Regions from separate parts of the Rhizobium sp. AN6A genome, predicted to be linked through region 3. Evidence: riboswitches for the same ligand, from Rfam matches in the RefSeq annotation. Region 3 holds a riboswitch; each other region holds the start of a gene.
What was found. Region 3 has a riboswitch for thiamine pyrophosphate ahead of CRO62_RS10895 (ABC transporter permease). Riboswitches for the same ligand answer to the same signal wherever they lie in the genome.
Positions count from the first base shown of each region.

Region 1: linked by a shared signal. The riboswitch ahead of thiC (phosphomethylpyrimidine synthase ThiC) and the one ahead of CRO62_RS10895 (ABC transporter permease) in region 3 are both predicted to bind thiamine pyrophosphate.
Region 2: linked by a shared signal. The riboswitch ahead of thiB (thiamine ABC transporter substrate binding subunit) and the one ahead of CRO62_RS10895 (ABC transporter permease) in region 3 are both predicted to bind thiamine pyrophosphate.

Region 1 is NZ_OCNC01000004.1:754,571-762,232, reverse strand. It holds gene CRO62_RS16345 (glycoside hydrolase family 2 protein) at 1-2,359, opposite strand, end outside; gene CRO62_RS16340 (DUF1839 family protein) at 2,356-3,339, opposite strand; gene CRO62_RS16335 (amino acid--[acyl-carrier-protein] ligase) at 3,346-4,254, opposite strand; gene CRO62_RS16330 (acyl-CoA dehydrogenase family protein) at 4,259-5,440, opposite strand; gene CRO62_RS16325 (acyl carrier protein) at 5,440-5,691, opposite strand; TPP riboswitch at 5,872-5,983, shown strand; gene thiC (phosphomethylpyrimidine synthase ThiC) at 6,078-7,662, shown strand, end outside.
Region 2 is NZ_OCNC01000004.1:908,877-916,538, reverse strand. It holds gene CRO62_RS17060 (ABC-F family ATP-binding cassette domain-containing protein) at 1-557, shown strand, start outside; gene CRO62_RS17055 (VOC family protein) at 649-1,041, shown strand; TPP riboswitch at 1,087-1,197, shown strand; gene thiB (thiamine ABC transporter substrate binding subunit) at 1,236-2,249, shown strand; gene thiP (thiamine/thiamine pyrophosphate ABC transporter permease ThiP) at 2,269-3,894, shown strand; gene CRO62_RS17040 (ATP-binding cassette domain-containing protein) at 3,891-4,607, shown strand; gene CRO62_RS17030 (M48 family metalloprotease) at 4,915-6,375, shown strand; gene leuC (3-isopropylmalate dehydratase large subunit) at 6,437-7,662, opposite strand, start outside.
Region 3 is NZ_OCNC01000003.1:1,519,012-1,526,673, forward strand. It holds gene CRO62_RS10870 (Lrp/AsnC family transcriptional regulator) at 1-279, shown strand, start outside; gene thiD (bifunctional hydroxymethylpyrimidine kinase/phosphomethylpyrimidine kinase) at 518-1,315, opposite strand; gene thiE (thiamine phosphate synthase) at 1,312-1,974, opposite strand; gene CRO62_RS10885 (hydroxyethylthiazole kinase) at 1,961-2,701, opposite strand; gene CRO62_RS10890 (ABC transporter substrate-binding protein) at 2,704-3,648, opposite strand; gene CRO62_RS10895 (ABC transporter permease) at 3,645-4,430, opposite strand; TPP riboswitch at 4,559-4,661, opposite strand; gene CRO62_RS10900 (TadE/TadG family type IV pilus assembly protein) at 4,843-6,132, shown strand; gene CRO62_RS10905 (alpha-glucosidase) at 6,218-7,662, opposite strand, start outside.

The DNA of each region.
Region 1 (7,662 bases), on a different contig from region 3:
TTTCACCGGGTGCGAGATGGAACCAGCTTTCCGAGGCGCGGTAATCTTGCGCCGTGATATGGACGGATTGCGCCAGCCGGTCCGTGCCGATTTCGAGCGACCAGATGCCGTTCGCCTCGCTCACCCCCACTTGAAGGTTGGCGGCGTGCAGTGCTTTTTTCCGACCGAGAGGAAAATGGAATGCGTCGGCGATGACAGATCCGGTCGCGACATTGCGGAGCCGGGCCACCGTCACATCATGGGAGGGCGGGCCGAAACGATAGGCATAGGTCGTATCGAAAAAGGCGCCGAACAAATCGGTTGCGGCGATGGTCTGGCTCTGTCGCGGCGAGAGCGTGAGCGGCCGTTTGGCATGAACGACGGGTTGCGTGCCATCGCGCAGGCAGGTCAGTTCCAGCATGGCGTCAAGGTTGTCGCCGGTTTCGTTGATGACATGAATGTCCAGCCCGTTGGTACCTTCATCGGAAAGGCTGACCTGGATGGGACGAAACGCTCTTTTCAGCGCATGCCAGACGGATTTGGGTCTGCCGGTGGCATCGATGATACCCCAGCCAGCGCCGGGAACGATATCCTGCAAGGTCCAGACCAGGGCGCCCCCGCAAGAGGACGCGTCGCGACGCCATTCGGCGAAGGTTGCTTCCATGACCTCGGCAGTGACGGCACGAGACATGTCGAGATAGAGGCCGCCATCCTCCCGACGCAGCACGTCCGGCTCAACGTCGTAAAGCAGTTTCAGATAATGGTCGCGAATATCCTCGAAATCCCAGGAAGCGCCGCGATCGCGTGGCGTGCGCGCCTTCCAGCGCGGATCATGCACCGCCAGTGCGGGAAGATGTCTGTCCAGCGTTTCCTGTTCGGGAATATTGGCGAAGGCCAGGCACTCTGCAGCAAAGCGGAGATTGGCCCGGCGGGCATCTTCCAGCGGACGGCAATAGGCGCCCACACCGTAATAATGACCAACTCCGGCATTGGGAAAGAAGGGCAAGGCGCCGCCTGAAGGGGAATTCGCCACATAGGCCGCGTCTGGCCGTTTTTCGGTCAGGACTTCGGGCAAAATTGTCTCGGTGAGGGTTCCCTTCCATATCTGTTCCGGCAGACCGAGCATCGCGCCCTGCTGGTACATTTCGCTACCGCCGCAAAAAACGGTCAGCGAAGGGGAAAGGGCGGTCGCCTCGAGGAACTGCGAGACTTCCGTAACGATGTGCTGGCTGAGCGCCTCATCCTTTGCCGGATAATCAAAATTGGCAAGCATGGCGTCCTGCCAAACCATGATGCCGAGTTCATCGCACAGCGCGAAGAACTCCGGCGTTTCATAGGCCATCGTGCCGCCGACGCGGATCATGTTCATGCCGGCTTCGGCAGCTTTTCGAAGCCAAGGCTCATAGTCCGGTCTTGTTCCCGGCAGCCGCACGATGTCGGCGGTCGTCCAGACTGCGCCCCGGCAGAAAACGGGGTGCCCGTTTATCTGGATGCCGAAACCGTTGCCGTTTTCGCCGTAACCCGCCTCTACGCGCCTGAAGCCCGTGCGCCCGAGCCTGTGTTGCTTACCATCCAGTTCCAGAACGACTTCATGGAGCGCCGGTCTGCCGTGGGTATGCGGCCACCACGTCTCGACATCGGGTATGTGGAGTTGGCCTAGGAGCCTGCCGTTTTCACCCCCGAAAAGATCGACGCCGTAGCCCGCGCAGGTGAGCCGTGCGGATGGAATGTCGTGGTTCGCCTCCAGGGCGATGTTGACCGTTCCCGTCCCGGTTTCGTCGAGCGAGGACCGGACTGTGCAGAGCACGCCTGCCTGTCTTATAAGGCTGATGGGTCGCCATGGGCCGGCGGCATGGATTTCCGGGCACCAGCCTGGCATATATCCGAGCGCCGTGGTGCGAATCAGCCGCAGACCTTGGGTGTTCATCATCTGCGGCCGCCAGCGGGCGCGGGGACCGGTTTTTTCGAGCCTTGGCGAAAGTGCCCGGAAGCAGATGGACAGTTCGTCCGCGCCCGTCAGTTCAACCGGTACTTCCAGCCTTTCGAACATGCTCTGGCTGGCGGCGATCAGTTCGCCGTTGAGGAAGATTTCTGCAATCGTGGACAGGCCGTCGAAGCGCAGGATCGCCCGCTCCCGCACATCGGAAATCATCGTCAGACGGTACCAGGCATCCCTGTCGTTCAATGGTGTCGGATTGAGACGGTCAAATTTTCCGGCCAGTTCCAGAGCTTGCGCCACTGTTCCGGGAACGGATACGTGAAGGCTTTCAAGGGTTGCGGGAATATCCGAGGGCGTTTCGCAGGCATTGGCCGGCGTCATTGTCAGCGTCCAGCCTTCGCTTAGTAATTTTTCGCTTTCGCGCGGAAGATAAGTCCTCACGCGGCCTCGCTGGTGTTCGACAATTTTGCCGCAAGGGCTTCCATCACACCATCCCATGCATCCGCAGCCGGATCGAGCACCGAGGCGAGCGCGTCGAATTTGCGGCGCGTGACGGCGCGAGCGAGCTGGAACTGCACGGTCTTGGCGACCTCGGATATGCGTAGCGCGTGGTCTCTTGCTTCAGCAAATTCGCTCTTGTCCAGCCATTCGAGGTGGCTCGCCGCCAGTTCGAAATTGGCGCCGAGCTGGCGCAGCGTATTGAAGGCATATTTGTGGAAAAAGCCGAACGGCCGGTCTGCCACCTTCTCGACCTGAGCCGGAAACACGGCTGCAAAAGCCCTGACCGGATTGTCGGATGGTCGCCTCGAAAAATGAAACTTCAGCAGCCGTTCGGCCGTTTTGCGGATATGCGCCGGCGAAGGGTTGCTGTCTGCGAATTTCGCAAATTCCGTATAAGGCAGGAACGTCGGCTCGCTCTCTGACAGGTGATGCTGGAACAGGCCGTCGAAATCTTCGCCCGACAGGTGGAAAAAGCCTGCATTATGAAAATAATCGAGTTCCCGGTTTGCGAGGTCCAGCCGGTTGATGGCGATGGTGGTCTTGCCATGTTCCTTCCGGTAGCCCACCCCGTGGGTATCGGGCATATAGAAGCTGTCCATCTCGATCAGGCAGATGCGGCCGCGCTCCAGCTGCGCTTCGATATGGTTTTCCACCCGGTCGAAGATCGCAAGTTCGGTGGCGCGAACGCCATAAAGTGCTTCCAGATCTTCCAGCGGCACTTTGAAGAAGGTGAAGTGGTCGCCTTCGAAATCCTGCGTCAGTGTGAAGCCGAACATGGCCTCAGGCGGCAACCCTTTCGAGGCCAGCACCTCGATCCACAAATCGATGTAGCAATTGGTCTCCGGCCACATTCTTTCCGAAGAATGAAGCGGGTGCTGCACATAGTTTTTGGGATTGAGACCGGGGAAAATCTGCCGCATGAATGGTTAGCCCCAGAGTGTTTTCAAGGCCTTTTCGGGCCATGTTTTTACATCCAGTCCGTGATGCGCAAAAAGTGCCAGCGCAATGCGCTCAAGGCCGAAACCGACGCAGGCGGTGTGAGCCACATCACCGTTGTCGAGGTTCAATCCCCATTTCTGGCCAAAGGCGTCCTGATGGTAATTGAAGCTCATGCAGGCCGTCGGGTTGGTGGCGGATGTGACGGGAATCAACAGTTCGAATTTCAGGTTCTGGTCGCGCTGGTTGTTGGCGAGCATTTTGCCGGCGCGGCCGAAGAAGGGATCGTTGGCCACGTCGATGGTCACTTCAAGGCCCACGGCTTCCATCATCGCCACGCCGCGATCCATCCATGTCTGGCGGAATTCGGTCACATCACTCTCCGTGCCCATGCGCACATATTCCCGCATGCGGAACAGCTGCTGACGTGCCGGGTCCTTGGAGGGCTCATGGCGGAAACAATAGGACTGGATGTCGTAGAGACCGCCGCCGGAAGGCAATGCGCCGCGCTTGGCGATGGTCGGATAAAGAGGGTAGCAAGCGGCCGGCGTCAGCACGATATCGGTTGCTTTCTGGTCCTTTGTCCAGTCGCCGCCCTCATCCATGGATTTGAGGAGGCTCACATGGTCAAGTTCGCAACCGCAGAAGGAATGCACTGTGCCGGCAAGCTGCGGGAAGCTTTTCATGTAACCGCTCTTTTCGAAATAGGCGCGGTTGATGCCGGGCGGAAAGCGGATCGCCTCTGCACTGTCCGGGCCGCCGGTGCGGTCGATCAGGCGTTCGAATGCGGCAATGACATCCTCGAACTGGCCGCTGCGTCCATAAAGACCATCGACACCCGTTTCAATCAGCAGGCCTTCTTCGAACAGTCGATCGAGAAACGATGTTTGCATATCCATGGTCTTATCCCAAGAGGCTGGTGTCCTGCTTGTGAACCAGCAGGAGATTGGCGGAATTGCCGAGAATACGGTCGTTGGAAATCATCAGGCGCGCGGAATGCGCGTCGCGAAGGTGTCGGCCAAGGCTGTAGGGCGTACCGTTCTTGTAACCCATGATGCCGCAGACCAGCATCGCGTGGTCGATGATCTCCAGAATGGTTTCCGAAGAACAGATCTTCACATTGTTCATTGCAACCGCGAACGCCATGGACATCAGCTTGTCCGGGTCGCTCTTGGTGTCCTCGTAAGCCTTTACGCCCGCAATGACGTTGGATTTGACCACCTGCAATTTGGTGGAAATTTCGGCAATGTGGATAGCGCCTGGCGGTGTGACACCGGGCGACTTGCGTGCTGCCGTCCTGACGAAGGATTGCGCGCGCAGCACCGCATCCGACGCGATGCCATACCACACGGCGCTCCACAGAAGATGCGAGCTTGCAAGCATGGATTGCGCGGCGATTTCCGCAAAGGGTTTTGGGAATATCTGCACCGCCGGTGCCTCGCCGCGGAACAGGAAACCGTCCGAACAGGTGCCACGCATGCCGAGTGTGTCCCAGACATGGGTCTTCTCGAGCGTGTACTGATCTTTCAGGAAGACGGTCATCACCTGATCGGCCGGGGCGGCATCCTTGTGGGCGCGCGAGGTGATGAGGATGGCATCCGCATTGCTGCCGTAAGAAATGACGGTGGCGTCCTTCTCCAGCCGGCAGATGTCTCTTTCGACCTCGATCGCGCAGATGGAATTGCGCAGATTACCGCCGATTCCGCCTTCGGTCGTGGCCGAGGCAAGCAGAAGCTGTTCGCTTGCGATGCGGCTCATGAAGCCCGCATGCCATGGGCTTGTCTCGCCGTGTTCCACAAGGCTCGATGCCTTGATGTGGTGCATGGCGAAAATCATCGCGGTTGCCGAACAGGCCTGGCCAAGCCGGGCGCAGATATCGGCGATTTGCTGTATGGATGCGCCTTCGCCACCAAGAGAGGACGGGACCTGAATGCCGAGAAAGCGCTCTTGTCTCAGCGCCTTGACGGCTTCCTCCGGGAAGCGACCGGTGACGTCCACCTCGTCCGCGTGTTTGGCGGCAATTGCTGCGACGCGGCCTGCGCGCGCGGACAGCGTTTCATCCTGCGGCGCAACGGTCACATTCATCAGGCTGCCTCTTTACCATCCAGAATGAGCTTAACGGTGTCTTCAATGGCCTTGATGCTGGCAAAGGACTTGCGGTTCAAGAGGTTGTCGGGGAATTCGATATCGAAAGCTTCCTCGATACCCAGCATCAATTGCACCGATGCAAAGGAAGAAAGGCCTGCCGCATAAAGATCTGCTTCGTTTTCAATCGTATCGACGGGGGTAGGAAGCTGGCCGAATTTTGCCAGTATTTCACGAATAGTCGCATTCATTCCGACTTATCTCCCATGAATTTAACATCAGGATGGTTTGTGCTTATCGTTAATTTGAAAACGATAATATTCGCCTAAACCGTTAGGTTAATTACCACTAACGGCGCTTTTGTTGTTCGTCCACCTTTGCCAGCCATCAGCAGCACCCTTGACAAATGTCGGGCGGTGTTTTCTCTTGTGTCCATTCACCAGGGGTGTCCCGTCAAGGGGCTGAGATTCTGCTTTTATGCGCAGTGACCCGTTGAACCTGATCCAGTTCATACTGGCGTAGGGACGGTGCAAAGACCGAAGGTCGGATTGCGTGTAACGTGCGCTGCCGACGCTTCGGTATTTTCCATCATTCCGGCTCGAACTGGGTCTCCACTGTCAAACTTTGGAGCCTCATGATGAATATCGTTGCCAAGAATATCCCGCTTGTCGTCACAACCGGGCCGCATCCCGCCTCCACGAAAATCCACAAAACCGGAATTTTGCATCCGCATATTCGCGTGCCGATGCGCGAAATCGCCGTCCACCCGACGGCGGGCGAACCGCCGGTCACGGTCTATGATTCCTCAGGCCCCTATACCGATCCATTGCATAACGTTCTGATCGAAAAGGGTCTACCGCGCCTGCGTCACGACTGGGTCGTAGCGCGCGGCGATGTCGCGGCTTACGACGGGCGGCATGTCAAGCCGGAGGATAACGGCTTTGCCACCGGTGAGCGTCTCACGCCGGAGTTTGCCGTGCGCCACCAGCCGCTTAAGGCCACGGAAGGAAAAGCCGTAACGCAGCTTGCCTATGCGCGGGCAGGCATCATCACGCCGGAAATGGAGTTCATCGCCATCCGCGAAAATCTGGGGCGCGAAGCGGCGAAGGAGAAGCTGGCTCGTGATGGCGAGAGTTTTGGCGCGCAGATACCCGATTATGTGACGCCGGAGTTCGTCCGTCAGGAAGTCGCATCGGGCCGCGCCATCATCCCGGCCAATATCAATCACCCCGAGCTTGAGCCGATGATCATCGGCCGTAATTTTCTGGTCAAGATCAACGCCAATATCGGCAATTCCGCCGTCACCTCCTCCATGGCCGAAGAGGTGGAGAAGATGGTCTGGGCGATCCGCTGGGGTGCCGATACCGTCATGGATCTTTCGACTGGGCGCAACATCCACAACATCCGCGAATGGATCATCCGCAATTCGCCGGTACCGATCGGCACCGTGCCGCTTTATCAGGCGCTGGAGAAGGTCAACGGCATTGCCGAGGACCTCAACTGGGAAGTGTTCCGCGACACGTTGATCGAACAGGCGGAGCAAGGCGTGGATTATTTCACCATCCATGCCGGTGTTCGGCTGCATTACATTCCGCTTACCGTCAACCGTGTCACCGGCATCGTCTCACGCGGCGGTTCGATCATGGCGAAGTGGTGTCTGCATCACCACAAGGAAAGCTTCCTCTACGAGCATTTCGATGAGATCTGCGACATCTGCCGTGCCTATGATGTTTCCTTCTCGCTGGGTGACGGGTTGCGGCCTGGTTCGATTGCCGACGCCAACGACGCCGCGCAATTTGCGGAGTTGGAGACGCTCGGTGAGCTGACACAGATCGCATGGGCGAAGGATTGCCAGGTCATGATCGAAGGCCCCGGCCATGTGCCGATGCACAAGATCAAGGAGAACATGGACAAGCAGCTGAAGACCTGCGGTGAGGCGCCCTTTTATACGCTGGGGCCGCTGACGACCGATATCGCCCCCGGTTATGACCATATCACGTCAGGCATCGGTGCTGCGATGATTGGCTGGTTTGGCACAGCGATGCTTTGCTATGTCACGCCAAAGGAACATCTCGGTCTGCCTGATCGTAACGACGTGAAGGTCGGTGTCATCACCTACAAGATCGCGGCTCACGCGGCCGATCTCGCCAAGGGGCATCCGGCGGCACAGGTGCGGGACGATGCGCTGTCGCGCGCAAGGTTCGAGTTCCGCTGGGAAGACC
Region 2 (7,662 bases), on a different contig from region 3:
ACCTGCTGATCCTTGACGAGCCGACCAACGATCTCGATATCGAAACGCTCGATCTGTTGCAGGAAATCGTTGCTGGTTTTTCCGGCACGGTCATTCTCGTCAGCCACGACCGCGATTTCCTCGACCGTACCGTCACCTCCACAATCGCGCCCGCCAATCCGGACCAGCCGGACGGACGCTGGATCGAATATGCCGGCGGCTATTCGGACATGATGGCGCAACGCAAGGGCGCTGCAGAAGAAAAGCGCAAGGCGGAGAAGCAGGAAAAGGCAAAGACCGCCCCTTCCGCCTCCGCGTCGCAGGACCCCTCAAAGGCCAAGGGCAAGCTTTCCTTCAAGCAAAAATTTGCGCTCGAAAACCTTCCAAAGGAAATGGAGAAGGCGCAGGGCGAAATCGCCAAGCGTGAGCAGCGCATGGCCGACCCCAATCTGTTCACCAAGGACCCGGCTACCTTCAATACGCTGGCGCAGGAAATGACAAAGCTGCGCGAAAAGCTCGAAGCCATGGAAGAGGAATGGCTGGAACTGGAGATGCTGCGCGAGGAAATTGAAGGGTGACTGGGTCGCGATTTCTTGACTGAGGTCTCATCCACCTTTGACAGGGAGGCGGAATTGCCGTTTCCTGTGCGGGTTCGGAGGAGTTCAGAAAATGCGCATGATCTTCGTCAATCTGCCGGTCAAGAATATCGAGACATCGAGAAGCTTCTTCACGGCTCTCGGTTTCACCTTCAATCCGGAATATTCGGATGACCGCACGCTCTGCATGATCGTTGAGGAGAACATCTTCGTGATGCTTCTTCAGGAGGAGCGTTTTCGCGATTTCATCAATGGCGATATCGCCGACGCCACACGCAGCACCGAGGTCCTGACCTGTCTCACAGCGGGAAGCCGTGAGGAAATCGACCGGATGATCGAAACGGCGCTCGCCTCGGGTGGCAGCAGCTGGAAACCGGTTCAGGATCACGGTTTCATGTATGCCGGTAGTTTTCAGGATCCCGACGGCCATGTCTGGGAACTGGTGCACATGGTGCAGCAGGCCTGACGGCAGCCATCTTGCCAATCAGAGACAGCGGGACTACATCATCATCTTGATCTAACGGGGTGTCTTTTGTGCTTGCGTGCAAAAGGCTGAGAGGCTTGCCAACCCGAAGAACCTGATCCGGTTCATACCGGCGGAGGGATTAGACGGCTTAAGGCAAGCGGCTATTTCCCTTTTCGTTTTTTGAGGAGATACCCGTGCGCCGTCGTCTTTTCCTGAATTCCCTCGTTGCCGTTTCGTTGTTTCTGCCCGGTCTTGCCACTGCTCAGGACAGACAGGAACTGACCGTCTACACCTATGAAAGCTTCGTTTCCGAATGGGGTCCCGGCCCCAAGGTGAAGGAGGCCTTCGAGAAAATGTGCAATTGCACGGTCAATTTCGTCGGTGTGGCGGATGGAGTGGCGCTGCTCAACCGCCTGAAGCTTGAAGGGGCGGGGTCGAAGGCGGATGTCGTTGTCGGTCTCGACACCAATCTGGTCGCGGAAGCGAAACAGACCGGCCTCTTCGACGCCAGCGGTATCGATGTATCGGCGGCCAAGGTGCCGGGCGGTTACAAGGACGACGTTTTCGTCCCTTACGACTACGGTCATTTCGCCGTTGTCTATGACACGCAGACGATAAAAAATCCGCCGACGAGCCTGAAGGATCTGGTGGACGGCGATCCTTCACAGAAAATCGCCATTCAGGACCCGCGCACCTCCACGCCGGGGCTTGGCCTGCTGCTCTGGGTGAAGTCCGTTTACGGCGACAAGGCACCGGAAGCCTGGGCGAAGCTCCGGAAGCGCATTCTCACCGTCACGCCGGGCTGGTCGGAATCCTATGGCCTTTTCACCAAGGGTGAGGTGCCAATGGTGCTCTCCTACACCACGTCGCCTGCCTATCACATGGTCTCGGAAAAGACGGATCGCTATCAGGCTGCGGCTTTTTCCGAGGGGCACTACATCCAGATCGAGGTTTCCGGTCTTCTCAAAAACGCGCCGCATAAGGAACTGGCGAAGCAGTTCCTCGCTTTCACGCTCACATCAGGATTTCAGGATGCCATTCCGGAAAACAACTGGATGATGCCGGTCGCGGCAACGTCCACGCCCCTGCCCGAGGCATTTTCCAAACTCGTCGTGCCGCAGAAGACCTTCCTGATGGACCCGGAAGAAGTGGCGAAGAACCGCAAGGCCTGGATCGACGAATGGCTTGCGGCCATGAGCATGAACTGAGCAAGAGGCACGCCCGCGCATGATGCTGCGTCGCGACTACAGATGGTCGATCATTGGCGGAACGGCGGCGTTTGCCGCCGTTTTCCTGTTCATGGCGCTTGCTGTCTCAGCACTCCTGTCTTTCGATGCCGGCACATCCGCCGCCGGAATCGTGGATGCCTACACGCTGCGCATCCTGCGCTTCACGCTCTATCAGGCAACGTTGTCCACCGTTCTTTCCATTGTTCTCGGCCTGCCGGTGGCGCTTGCGCTCTCCCGCAGACAAGATTTTCCGGGGCGCATATGGATTGTCAGGTTGATGGCGGTGCCGATGGGGCTGCCGGTCATCGTCGGCGCGTTCGGTATCATCACGATCTGGGGCAGGCAGGGTGTTTTGAATACTGCCCTTGTTTTTGCCGGTGCGGAGCAGCCCTTCAGTATTTACGGCCTTTCCGGCATTCTCATCGCGCATGTGTTTTTCAATCTGCCGCTTGCGGTGCGGCTGATGCTGGCCGGGCTGGAGCGTATTCCGGGCGAATATTGGCGGATGGCGGCAAGTCTTGGCATGGGGCCGGTTTCGGTTTTCCGCTTCATCGAGTGGCCGGCCGTCTCGCGGCTTGTTCCCGGTATTGCCGGGCTTGTCTTCATGCTGTGCGCCACCAGCTTCACGCTGGTGCTTCTGCTGGGCGGTGGACCGGCGGCGACGACACTTGAGGTCGCAATCTATCAGGCGCTGCGGTTTGATTTCGATCCGCAGCGGGCAATCGCGCTTTCGGTTTTGCAGATTGCAATCACGGCAGTTCTGCTCGGCCTTCTTGCCTTTTTGCCATCGCCCGAGGCGGAAATTGCTTCGCTTGGCCGCCCTGTTCGTCGTTTCGACGGCAAGCGTGTTGGCGCGCGCCTGTGGGACGGAGCGGCAATCATTTTTGCGGTTCTGCTGGTCGGCCTGCCGCTTGTTGCCATAAGCGTCTCGGGCTTGGGGGCCGATCTGCCGCGTCTTTTGTCAGCGCCGATCTTCCTGCATGCGGCGGCGACCAGCCTTGCAATCGCTGCGCTCTCCGCAACTCTCGTCGTGCTCTGCTGCTTTGCGATCATCGGTGCGCGACAGGCCGTGGGTTCCAGACGGCACGCGGCTCAGCCCTTGCGCCTTTTGTCCGCCACGCTTGGGGCAGGGTCATCGCTGGTGCTGCTGGTGCCGCCCGTCGTGCTGGGAAGCGGGTGGTTCCTGTTGCTGCGGCCCTTTGGAGATGTCAGTTTTTACGCTCCCGTTCTCGTGGCGCTCATCAACATGCTAATGGCGTTGCCGCTTGCCATGCGGGTGCTGGAGCCAGCCTTTACCAGCCATTTTCTGCGCACCGGCCGGCTCTCCGCCAGTCTCGGGCTTCAAGGCCTGACACGGCTGCGATTCGCTGATCTGCCGGTACTCTGGCGGCCTTTGGTTATGGCGTTTTCCTTCGCCATGGCGCTGTCGCTTGGTGATCTTGGGGCGGTTGCCCTGTTCGGGTCGGAAAATTTCATCACGTTGCCATGGCTGGTCTATAGCAATATGGGCAGCTACCGCACCAATGATGCCGCCGGATACGCGTTCATCCTTGGCATCGTCTGCCTGCTGCTTGCCGCGGGCGGCGTTTCACGGCAATCCCAATCAGCAAGGGCGAGTATATGACGGGCGATGAATTTGCCGTGGGGCTGGACAAAGTCAGGCTGCAGCTCGGAACGCAGGATTTCGATCTCGATTGTATATTCCCGCAAGGCCAGATGACTGCCGTCGTCGGTGCATCCGGTTCTGGCAAGTCGACGCTCCTCAATCTCATCGCCGGTTTTGAATTGTCCGATTCCGGGCGCGTCCTGATCGGCGGGCGGGACATGAAGGCGCTCGATCCTTCCGAGCGACCGGTCTCCTCGATCTTCCAGGATAATAATCTTTTCGCCCATCTCGATATCTTCACCAATGTCGCGCTCGGCATCAGCCCCGGGCTGAAGCTGCGGGCGGAAGACAGGCAGAGGATCGACATGGCGCTCACACGCGTTGGTCTTGCGGGTTTTGACAAACGTTTGCCGGGCACGCTTTCCGGCGGAGAAAGGCAAAGGGCGGCGCTGGCGCGTGCGCTGGTTCGGAAAAAACCGGTCATGCTGCTGGACGAGCCTTTCGCGGCGCTAGATCCGGGGCTGCGGGCGGGCATGACCTCCCTGCTTCTCGACTTGCATGCCGAAACAAAAAATACGGTGATTATTGTCACGCACCATCCAGACGACATAAAAAAGCTGGCGCAGCGGGTGGTTTTTCTTGATCGTGGCCGCGTTGTCTATGCGGGCTCGACCACAGATTTCTTCGCCACACAAAATGTGAAGGCGGTCGACAGTTTTCTGAACGGCTGATCGCCTTATTTTCGACGCGTGCCGCTGGCAATCGCTTTAGATAACTTCAATGGCGTTAATTTGCACTTGCCAGTTTCAAGTCGTTGCCCGAGAAAAGACGAGAATTATTGCGTTCTTCAGGAATATTCCGGACTTGATGGATCGTTTTTACCGTTTCGACATTCATGGCTCGTTGGGGCGAATCTGTTATTCTGGTCTGCAATTAACGGATGATCAGGAACGTTAGGGGCAGGCATAGAGAATGAGAAATAGCATGACTGCGCAGTGGAGGCTTTTCTCCCGTTCAGGCCTTCGCCGTTCGGGCAGGATGGCTGCCGTGTGTTCCGTGCTGACCGCATCTGCCGTATTTCTGTCATCGTGTCAGTCTCTCTTCAGCCCGGCCTACCAGTCCACCTTGCGGCCTTCGGACAATCCGCAGACGGTGGAAGAGGTGCAGAAGAATGATCCCCGCGCGCAGATGGGCGCGCGCGAACATCCGCGTATCGTGGCGAGTTATGGTGGCGAATATCGTGATGCCAAGACGGAGCGGCTTGTCGCCCGCATCGCCGGCGCGCTGACGGCCGTTTCGGAAAATCCGCAGCAATCCTATCGCATCACCATCCTCAACTCGCCTGCTATCAACGCCTTTGCGCTGCCGGGTGGGTATCTTTACGTGACGCGCGGGCTTCTGGCTCTCGCCAACGATGCCTCGGAAGTGGCCGCCGTGCTTTCGCATGAGATGGGCCACGTTACCGCAAACCACGGCATCGAGCGCCAGCGTCGGGAAGAGGCGGAGGTGATTGCAAGCCGCGTGGTCGCCGAGGTTCTGTCGAGCGATCTCGCTGGCAAGCAGGCGCTTGCTCGCGGCAAGCTGCGGCTTGCGGCTTTTTCGCGTCAGCAGGAATTGCAGGCGGACGTGATTGGCGTGCGCATGTTGGGTGAGGCCGGCTACGACCCCTTCGCATCGCCGCGGTTTCTGGATTCGATGGCGGCCTATGCGCGTTTCTCCTCGGCTGATCCCGAAAACGACCAAAGCCTCGACTTTCTTTCCAGCCACCCCAACACACCGCAGCGCATCGAGCTTGCACGCCGGCATGCCCGCGCCTTCGGCCAGGACGGTCAGGTCGGGGATCGTGGTCGCGACTGGTTTCTGGATGGAATAGATGGCCTGCTTTACGGCGACAGCCCGCAGGAGGGTTATGTCCGGGGCCAGACCTTCCTGCACGGAACGCTCGGTATCCGTTTCGACGTGCCGGAAGGTTTCGTGATCGACAACAAGGTGGAGGCCGTTCTTGCGACGGGGCCGGGCGATGTGGCGATCCGTTTCGACGGCGTGGCCGATCCGAAACAGACCACTCTTGCCAATTACCTTACCAGCGGCTGGGTTGCCGGCCTGATGCCGGAAACCGTGAAGGAAACGCAGATCAACGGTCTGGAGGCCGCGACAGCCCGGGCGACGGCGGACAAATGGGACTTTGACGTTACCGTCATCCGTGTTGGTCAGCAGATATTCCGCTTCCTGACGGCCGTGCCGAAGGGTAACACGCAGCTCGATTCCATCGCCAACGTGTTGCGCACGAGTTTCCGCAAGATGACGCCGCAGGAGATCGCATCGTTAAAACCTCTGCGCGTGCGCGTGGTGACGGTCAAGCCCGGTGAAACCGTGGCAACGATTGCCGCACGGATGATGGGGACCGACCGTAAGCTCGACATGTTCCGCATGATGAATGCGATGAGCGCCACCGCCACGCTTCAGCCCGGCCAGCGGGTGAAGATCATTGCGGAATGAGATGCTAACAAAAAACCCCGGATTGTGATCCGGGGTTTTTCGTTTCAGACGTTATCGATAATTACCGCCACTCGCGCACATCGACGAAATGACCGGCGATGGCCGCCGCCGCTGCCATGGCGGGGGAGACGAGGTGGGTGCGGCTCTTGTAGCCCTGGCGGCCCTCAAAGTTGCGGTTCGAGGTGGAGGCGCAACGTTCGCCAGGCTTCAGGCGGTCATCATTCATGGCAAGGCACATGGAGCAGCCCGGTTCGCGCCATTCGAAACCGGCTTCGAGGAAAATCTTGTCCAGACCTTCCTTTTCCGCCTGTTCCTTCACGAGACCGGAGCCGGGCACGATCATGGCCGAGACGGTGGGCGCGACCTTGCGGCCGTCGACGATCTTTGCCGCTGCGCGCAAATCCTCGATACGGCCATTGGTGCAGGAGCCGATGAAAACGCGGTCGATGGCGATATCGGTGATGCGCGTCCCGGGTTTCAAGCCCATATAATCCAGCGCACGCCATTTGGAAGTACGCTTGTTTTCTTCCTCGATATCATCCGGATTGGGAACGATGCCCTCGACGGACGTCACGTCCTCAGGCGATGAGCCCCAGGAGACGATCGGCGGCAGGTTGGCGGCGTCCAGCACCACGATCTTGTCGTAATGGGCGCCTTCATCGGATTTCAGCGTTTTCCAGTATGCGATGGCCTGTTCCAACGTCTCGCCCTTTGGCGCGCGCGGCTTGTCTTTGATGTAGTCGAAGGTGGTCTCATCAGGCGCGATCAGACCGGCGCGGGCGCCGCCCTCGATGGTCATGTTGCAAACCGTCATGCGGCCTTCCATGGAGAGCGAGCGGATTGCCTCACCGGCAAATTCGATCACATGGCCGGTGCCGCCCGCTGTGCCGATCTCACCGATAATGGCGAGGATGATGTCCTTGGCGGTGACACCTTCCGGAACCTTGCCATCGACACGCACCAGCATGTTCTTGGCCTTTTTCTGGATCAGCGTCTGGGTCGCCAGCACATGCTCCACTTCCGACGTACCGATGCCGTGCGCCAGCGCGCCGAAAGCACCATGGGTGGAGGTGTGGCTGTCGCCGCAAACAATCGTCATGCCCGGCAGGGTAAAGCCCTGTTCCGGGCCAACGATGTGGACGATGCCCTGGCGCTTGTCGCGCTCGGAATAATATTCGACACCGAAATCCTTGGCGTTCTGCGCAAGCGCTTCCACCTGGATACGGCTTTCCTCGTTCTTGATGCCTTCCAGCCGGTCGGCTGTGGTTGGCACGTTATGATCGACGA
Region 3 (7,662 bases):
GCCGGCGGCGAGGTGATCTCTGTGATCGTGCAGATCACGCTCGACCGCCAGACGGAGGATTTTCTCAACAGGTTTGAGAACGCGGTGCGGCGTTATCCAGAAATCCGCGAATGTTACCTGATGACGGGCGGGTCGGATTATTTCCTGCGATGTGAGGCGGAAAGTGCGGGCGATTTCGAGCGCATCCATAAGGAGATTCTGTCGAAGCTGCCGGGTGTTTCGCGGATTCATTCGAGTTTTGCGATCAGGAATGTGCTGGCGACGCCGAAGGCGCGGTGATGTAGCCTGTAGCGAACTCTAGCTCACGGCGGAATGTACGGCCACCCCCTTCTGTCCTGCCGGGCATCTCCCCCACAAGGGGAGATCGACAAGCGGCTTACTCACCATCCTGTCAGCGAGTGTCTTTCATTGAGAGGATTGAGTGGGACTGAGGCAGAAGCCCCAGCCAATCTCCCTCCTTGTGGGGGAGGTGTCCAGCAGGACAGAGGGGGTAAGCCCCTTGCTCAGCGCATCGACCTCACCCCCACCAGCGATAAAAATGATGCACCGGCCCGCGACCCTGCCCAATGGCAAGCCCCCGACCAGCGCCAAGCGCCCCATTCAGATACTCCTTCGCAAGCCCCACTGCCTCCGCCAGGTCATGCCCCATGGCCAGATGCGCGGTGATCGCCGCCGCCAGCGTGCAGCCGGTGCCGTGGTCGTTTTTTGTGTCCACCCGCGGTGCGGAAAGCGCCTGCATGGTGCCGTTTGCGAAAAGATAGTCCGTGCTTTCGGGCCCGTCGCCATGGCCGCCTTTGATGAGCACTGCTTTTGCACCCGCCGTCAGGATCATGTCTGCCTGGCGGGTGATGTCCGTCTCCGTGGCTGCAATAGGCAAGCCGGTGAGAAGCGCTGCTTCAGGCAGGTTCGGCGTGACGATGGTGGCGAGCGGCAGCAGGTCGCGCCGCAATGTCTCGATCGCATCCGTATGCAACAGACGGTCGCCGGAGGTCGCAACCATCACGGGGTCGAGCACCACCGGCTGGGGCTGCTGCCGAAGCCTTGCGGCGATGGCCGCGATGGTTTCGATCCGCGATACCATGCCGATCTTCACCGCATTGACGGCAAGATCGGAAAAAACCGCATCCATCTGCGCGACGATGGTGGCGACGGAAATATCCTCCACTGCTGTCACACCTTTGGTGTTCTGTGCGGTAATGGCGGTGATGACGCTGGCGGCATAAGCGCCAAGCGCCGAGAAAGTCTTGATGTCGGCCTGAATGCCCGCGCCGCCGCCGCTGTCTGAGCCGGCAATGGTCAATGCGATTGCTGTCATGGCTGTCTCGCTTTCAGCGCTGCATCGACTGCCGCGCGGAAGTCCCTGGTTGCGCTGGCAATATCGCCTGCGCGGAAGATTGCAGAAATGACGGCGACACCATCCGCACCGGCGGCGATGACGTTCGGCACGCGGGCAAGATCGATACCGGCGATGGCGCCTACCGGCATGCCCGGCCGCAATTCGCGGAGCAGAGTGCGGAGCGTCGTAAAGCCGTCGAGGCCGACAGGCTTGTCTGGATTGACCTTGGAAACCGTTTCGAACACGCCACCAATGCAGGCGTAATCGGCTGGCATGGAGGCCGCCCGCTCGGCATCGGCGCGGTTCTTGACGGTGAGGCCGATGATCGCCTTATCTCCAAGGATGCGTCTGGCGGTTTTGGCATCCATATCATCGGCGCCGAGATGCACCCCGTCCGCGCCAGAGGCGAGCGCCACATCCACCCGGTCGTTGATGACCAGCGGCACGCCGGTGCCGGCAATGGCTTCGCGAATGGCGAGGGCGTTTTCGATCATCTCTCGCGTGGAGGCGTGTTTGTCGCGATATTGCAGGATGGTCGCGCCGTTGAGTGCGGCCGCCAGAGCAAGCTCGCCCAACGGCGCAACATCGCCGAGGCTCGCATCGACCAGCGCGTTGAGACGGTAATCAACCTTGTTCATGCTCAATCCTCGCATGGTTTATTATGTCTTCGCCGGAAATTTCTGAAAGCACATCCAGAAATGCCGGCTCGAATGTGCCGGGACCTTTGGCGTTTTTCGCTGCCAGTTCGGCTGCGACACCCGTGATGGCGAGGGCGGCGGCGGCGGCCGTCAGTGCGTCTTTTTCCACCGCCATGAAGGCGGCGATGACGCCACCCGATAGGCAACCCGTGCCTGTCACCTTCGCCATCCACGGGTGACCGTTGACGATTCTGACGCTGCGTGTGGCATCGCGCAGGTTATCGACAGGTCCGGTCTCTATCCTGATGGCGTTCGGAACAGCACCGATCAGGCTCATCTCAGCGCTGTTGCCGCGCACGATGGTGGGTCCAAGCGAGATCAGGTCACGCGCGAACGCCAGTCGCGATGGCGAATAGTCGCAATGCACGGGGTCCAGAATCCACGGCTTGCTAGCCGCGCGGGCAATCTCGACGGCAAATCGAATGACTTTGCGCCGGTCGGCGTCGAGCGTGCCGAGATTGATCGCCACCGCATCGGCTTTCGTGACGAAAGCACCGATTTCTTCGAGTGAGGTTGTCATCGAGGGGATGCCGCCGACAACGGTAATGCCGTCCGCGGTGAATTTCTGCACCACGGTGTTCATCAGGCAATGCACGCGCGGGCGCGTCTGCCTTACCCTTTCGAGGATCTCCGCGGCCTTCGCCGCAGTCGGAAAACTGTTTGCCATGGTTATTGCAGCTCCACGGCAATGTCTTCCGCCGCCGGCGCCTGCTTGATCAGTTGCATGTCCTGCATGAAGGTGCCGAAGCGCGTGTATCGGGTGCGATCGAGTGCGCCTGGACGTTTGGCAAAACGCGGCAGCGTATCGAAAAACGCCTGTTTGTTCAGCGCGTCGTCAAGGTTCGGATAGGCCTTGATGAAAAGCTGCCAGGATTCTTGCGGGTGGTTGGTGATGAAAATCGCGGCCTGCTCAACGGCCGAGAGAAAACGCGGCAGGCGGCTGTCTTTCACGAGATCACGATGGGTGACGAAGATCAGTTCGTCATAGGCGGGCACGCCATGTTCCTCGGGGAAGAACGAGCGGCCGTCGTGGCCCTCAAGCTTCATCTGCGTCAGTTCGAAATTACGGAAGCCGCCAAGCGTGGCATCGACCTTGCCGGCGATCAGGGACGGCGAGAGTGAGAAATTGACGTTGACCAGTTCCACATCGTCTTTCGTCAGTCCCTCCTTCTCCAGCATGCGCTTCAGCATAGCATCCTCGAAACCGGAAACCGAGAAGCCGACCTTCTTGCCCTTCAGGTCCTTCAGGCTCTTGATCGGACCATCGGCCAGAACGGTGACGGTGTTCAGCGGGGTTTCCACCAGCGTGCCGAAACGGACAAGCGGCAGCCCTGCATCGTGGTCGAGATAGAGGTTCGGCTGGTAGTGTACACCGATATCGGCCTGCTTTGCCGAGACGAGACGCGGTACGGCGGATGGGTCTGCGGGCGGGATCAACTCGACCTCCAGCCCTGCATCGGCGAAAAGGCCGCGTTCCTTGGCAATCACCATCGGTGCATGGTCCGGGTTCACGAACCATTCCAGCAATACGGTAAGCTTGTCTGCCGCCTGCGATTGCACGGGCGAAAGCACGCTTGCTGCCGCAACGATGAGGGAAAGAAGAGTTCGTTTCATGATGCCGAAAGTCTCCGCAAATGTTTGAAAGGAATGACGTGGTCTGTTTCTTTGGCCCAGGGGGCGAGGTTGGCCGTTGCCCGGTCGACGACAAGCCGCAGCAGCACCGCCATGACGGCGAGAATGGTCATGGCGGCGAACATTGTGTCGGTCTGCATGCGGGCATTGGACTGGATCATGACAAAACCGAGCCCGGCGGAGGCGCCCACCCATTCGCCAATGACCGCGCCGAGCGGGGCGAGCGGAGCTGCGACCCTCAGCCCGGAAATGAGTGAGGGAAGCGCCAGCGGCACACGCAACCGGATTAGGATCTGCCAGTGGCTCGCCTCCGTCAGCGAGGCGGCATCGAGGATCGTCCGATCCGTGCGATTGAGGCCATCGGTGAAGGCTGAAGCGACGGGGAAAAAGATGATGATCGCCGTCATGACCACTTTCGAAGCCATGCCGAAACCGAACCAGAGTACGAGAATGGGGGCCAGCACGAAGACCGGAAATGCCTGCAACACGAGAACCATGGGCCAGACGAGGCGGCCAAAACGCGGGACGGCGGCAATCGCAAAGGCAACGAGAATGCCGGCGGCAATGCCAGCCGCAAGCCCGGCGGCCATTTCACCTGATGTCACCATGGCCTGTCCGAACAGGAAGGCAGGCTGGCGCAGGAGTGCTGCGGCAACATCGGCGGGCGAGGGCAGGATATAGCGGGGCGGTGCAAACAGCCAGATGCCCAGCTGCCAGACAATCAGAATGAGAACGACGCCCTTAAGCGCATGGGAGGCACGCATCGGCCGGGCCTCAGACGCAGCCGTACCGTATACGAAGGGAAGGATGTTTCATCATCATCGTTCGGTCTCCAGCTGTGGCGATCACGGAGATCCGGGCAAAGCGGAGAAGAGAAAGGGCAGTACCGCAAATGCGCTACAGTTTCCGTTCCTACGCCGGCATGACCCGGATCAGGTTCAAGGGTCCGGCTCATCGCCATCTCAGCACCGTCAGGTGCTCCCCTCGGAAGAGACTGATTTGCTAGGAGGGTTTTGAAGTAATGTCAACGTTGAAAGTTAACGAGAATATTGGCGAATTTGCCGCGAACACATTAGTTATTGATTATATTAAGTTTATCAAAAATTAGTTATTTATTGAAACCGCTTTTCAATTCCGCTGTATTAGCTTCAGCTCCCAGAATGGTTGGGGGCGAACTTGAAAAACTTCTGGCAAGAGAAATCTGGAAATTTTGGCATTCTGACCGCGCTGCTCATGGTGCCTCTGTGCGGGGCTGCCGGTGTGGCGCTCGATATTACGCGCGGCATGTCGGTCAAAGCCGATCTGCAGCAGGCGGCGGATTCTGCGGCTCTGGCGGCAGTCGCCGATATGTCCGCAAGTGTTCAGGCGGCAAAGAAGATGTCGGGGGACGGTGTCATTCCCGTCGGCAATGACGAAGCCCGGGCATTCTTCGATGGCAATCAGCGCGGCGACGCGGACTACACCATTACCTCTGTCGATGTTTCGGTGATCAAGCACGGCAATGTGGTCGAGTCGTCCGTCAGCTTCAAGGCGTCGGTCAGCACGACGCTCTCAGGGCTTCTGGGGAAAGATTTCGTTTCGGTTGGCGGCACGGCCACGGCCAAATACGAAACGGAAACCTTCAGCGATTTCTATCTTCTGCTTGATAATACGCCCTCCATGGGAGTGGGCGCCACACCCACGGATGTTGCCACCCTGGTTGCGAATACTGGCGATAAATGCGCTTTTGCCTGTCACATCGTGAAGGACGGCGTGGCAGATCCGAACAGCTATTACTTCAAGGCCAAGAAACTCGGGGTTACGACGCGTATCGACGTGGTTGCCAAGGCAACCGCCAGCCTGATGGACACGGCAAAGTCCACGCGCAAAAGCAGCAATCAATATCGCATGGCCGTCTATACCTTCGGGGAACGGGCGGAAGATACCAAGCTGCTTGAGGTCGTTTCGCTAACCTCGGATCTGGACGCAGCAAAGAAAAAAGCTGGTGAAATCAACCTGATGTCGATCCCCTATCAGGGATACAACAACGACCAGCAAACCGATTTCGACCGGGCACTGGTCCAGATTGGAGATAAGGTCGGCAGTTCGGGCACGGGCGCAAGCTCGGCAAACCCGGATAAGGTTATTTTCTTTGTTTCAGACGGGGTGGGCGACAGTTACAAGCCGTCCTCCTGTACGAAAAAACTGACAGGAGGCCGCTGTCAGGAGCCGATCGACATCAAAGACTGTACGAAATTGAAGGAAAAGGGTTTTCGTATCGCGGTGCTTTATACCACCTATCTGCCGCTGCCGACGAATGACTGGTATAATAGCTGGATCAAGCCCTTTCAGGCGGAAATCGGCTCACGCATGCAGAGCTGCGCTTCCCCGGGCCTGTATTTCGAAGTCAGCCCGTCCCAGGGCATCAGCGACGCGATGACGGTGCTGTTCAAGAAAGCCATTACATCACCGCGCCTGACGGGCTGATTGTCGTTTAGCGAGGCCTTTTAGAGCATCGGTTGAACGCCGCAATATTTGCGGCGTTTTTTGGAAATGGCCGGAAGGTGATGCTTCAAGCGATATTCCGAAGCTGTTCAAATAACGCAGTAAAGGGCGTTTCAGCGCGGTAGAACACAGCCGGCTGGCCTATCGGAGCCTCCACGGTGATCTCGTGCCCGCCAAAATACCGCGCGCCGCTCCAAAGATGCACCCATTCACCATCGCCCGGAAGGTAAAGCGTGCGCTGCGTCTCCCCCGCCTTCCACACGGGTGCGACCAGTATGTCGGCTCCGTAGAGATAGCTGTCCTGAATGGCATAGGTCTGCCGGTCGTTCTCGTGATGCAGGAAAAGCGGGCGCTGTACCGGCAGGCCGGTTTTGGCCGCTTCAGTGGAAAGCGATTTCAGATAGGGGGCGAGTGCAACGTAGATCGCCGTCATGCGGGCAAAATGGCCAAGAACCGTCTCGTCCTGATCGATCTGGAGATTGTCGCGCGGGCGATTTCCCTCATGGGTGCGCATGACAGGGGTAAAGGCTGCCATCTCCGTCCAGCGCATAATGAGTTCCGGGGTTCTGACATTGCCGAACAGGCTGGTATAACCGCCAATATCGGAGTGGTGATAGGCGTTGCCAAGAAGACCGGAAGACAATGCGCCACATATGACAGTGACGAGACCGTCATGGCGGGAGAAATCGACGGACTGATCACCGCCCCACAGCAGCGGGCAATGGGCTTGCACACCGGTAAAGCCCGCCCGCATGAAGAACAGCGCTTCGCCGGTTTTGCCGCGGCTTTCAACGGCCTTGGCGTTGACCTCTGCCCAGAGCGTCGGCCAGGCATTGTGCATCAGTTTGGCGTCGATGCCGTTCGACAGCGTGATGTCGATCGGTAGATATTCGCCGAAATCGGCCATCCAGCCGGAAAGGCCGAAATCCAGCATGTTCTTGCCGATGATCTCTTCGGCAAACCACTCGGCTGCGGCCGGATTGGTGAAATCGACCACGCCACAATCGAACTCGCCGAAATCCACGAGCGCCGTCTTGCCGTCCGCACCGGTGGCGAAATAACCGGCCGCCTCCGCCTCCGGAAAAAGCGGGCCGTCGACGCAGAGATAGGGGTTCACGTATCCCAGAAAACGAATGCCCTGATCGGCAAGCTCGGCGATCTTCTGACGCAGATGCGGATAACGCGCCTCATTGGCCTGCCAGTCCCAGAAGAGCCGGGCGCCAAAGGATGTCTGGCGAAGCCCCACCCAGTCCTCGCACCACAGGCCGGAGACCTTGGTTCCGGCAGCGCGGATTTTTTCCAGCCGGGCAAAGGAGTTGGCGCCATCCTTTAACCCGATGATCGCGCCGCTATAGACCCACTCCGGCAGTTCCGGCTGGCGTCCGAACCGCAGCGAGAGGGCGGAAACGATATCAGTGAAACGATCGCCGGTGAAAAACTCGATCCTCTCGGGGATTGCCCAGATCTCGACTTCGTGGAAATCTTCGTTGCGGAAATCGAAGACCGAATAGG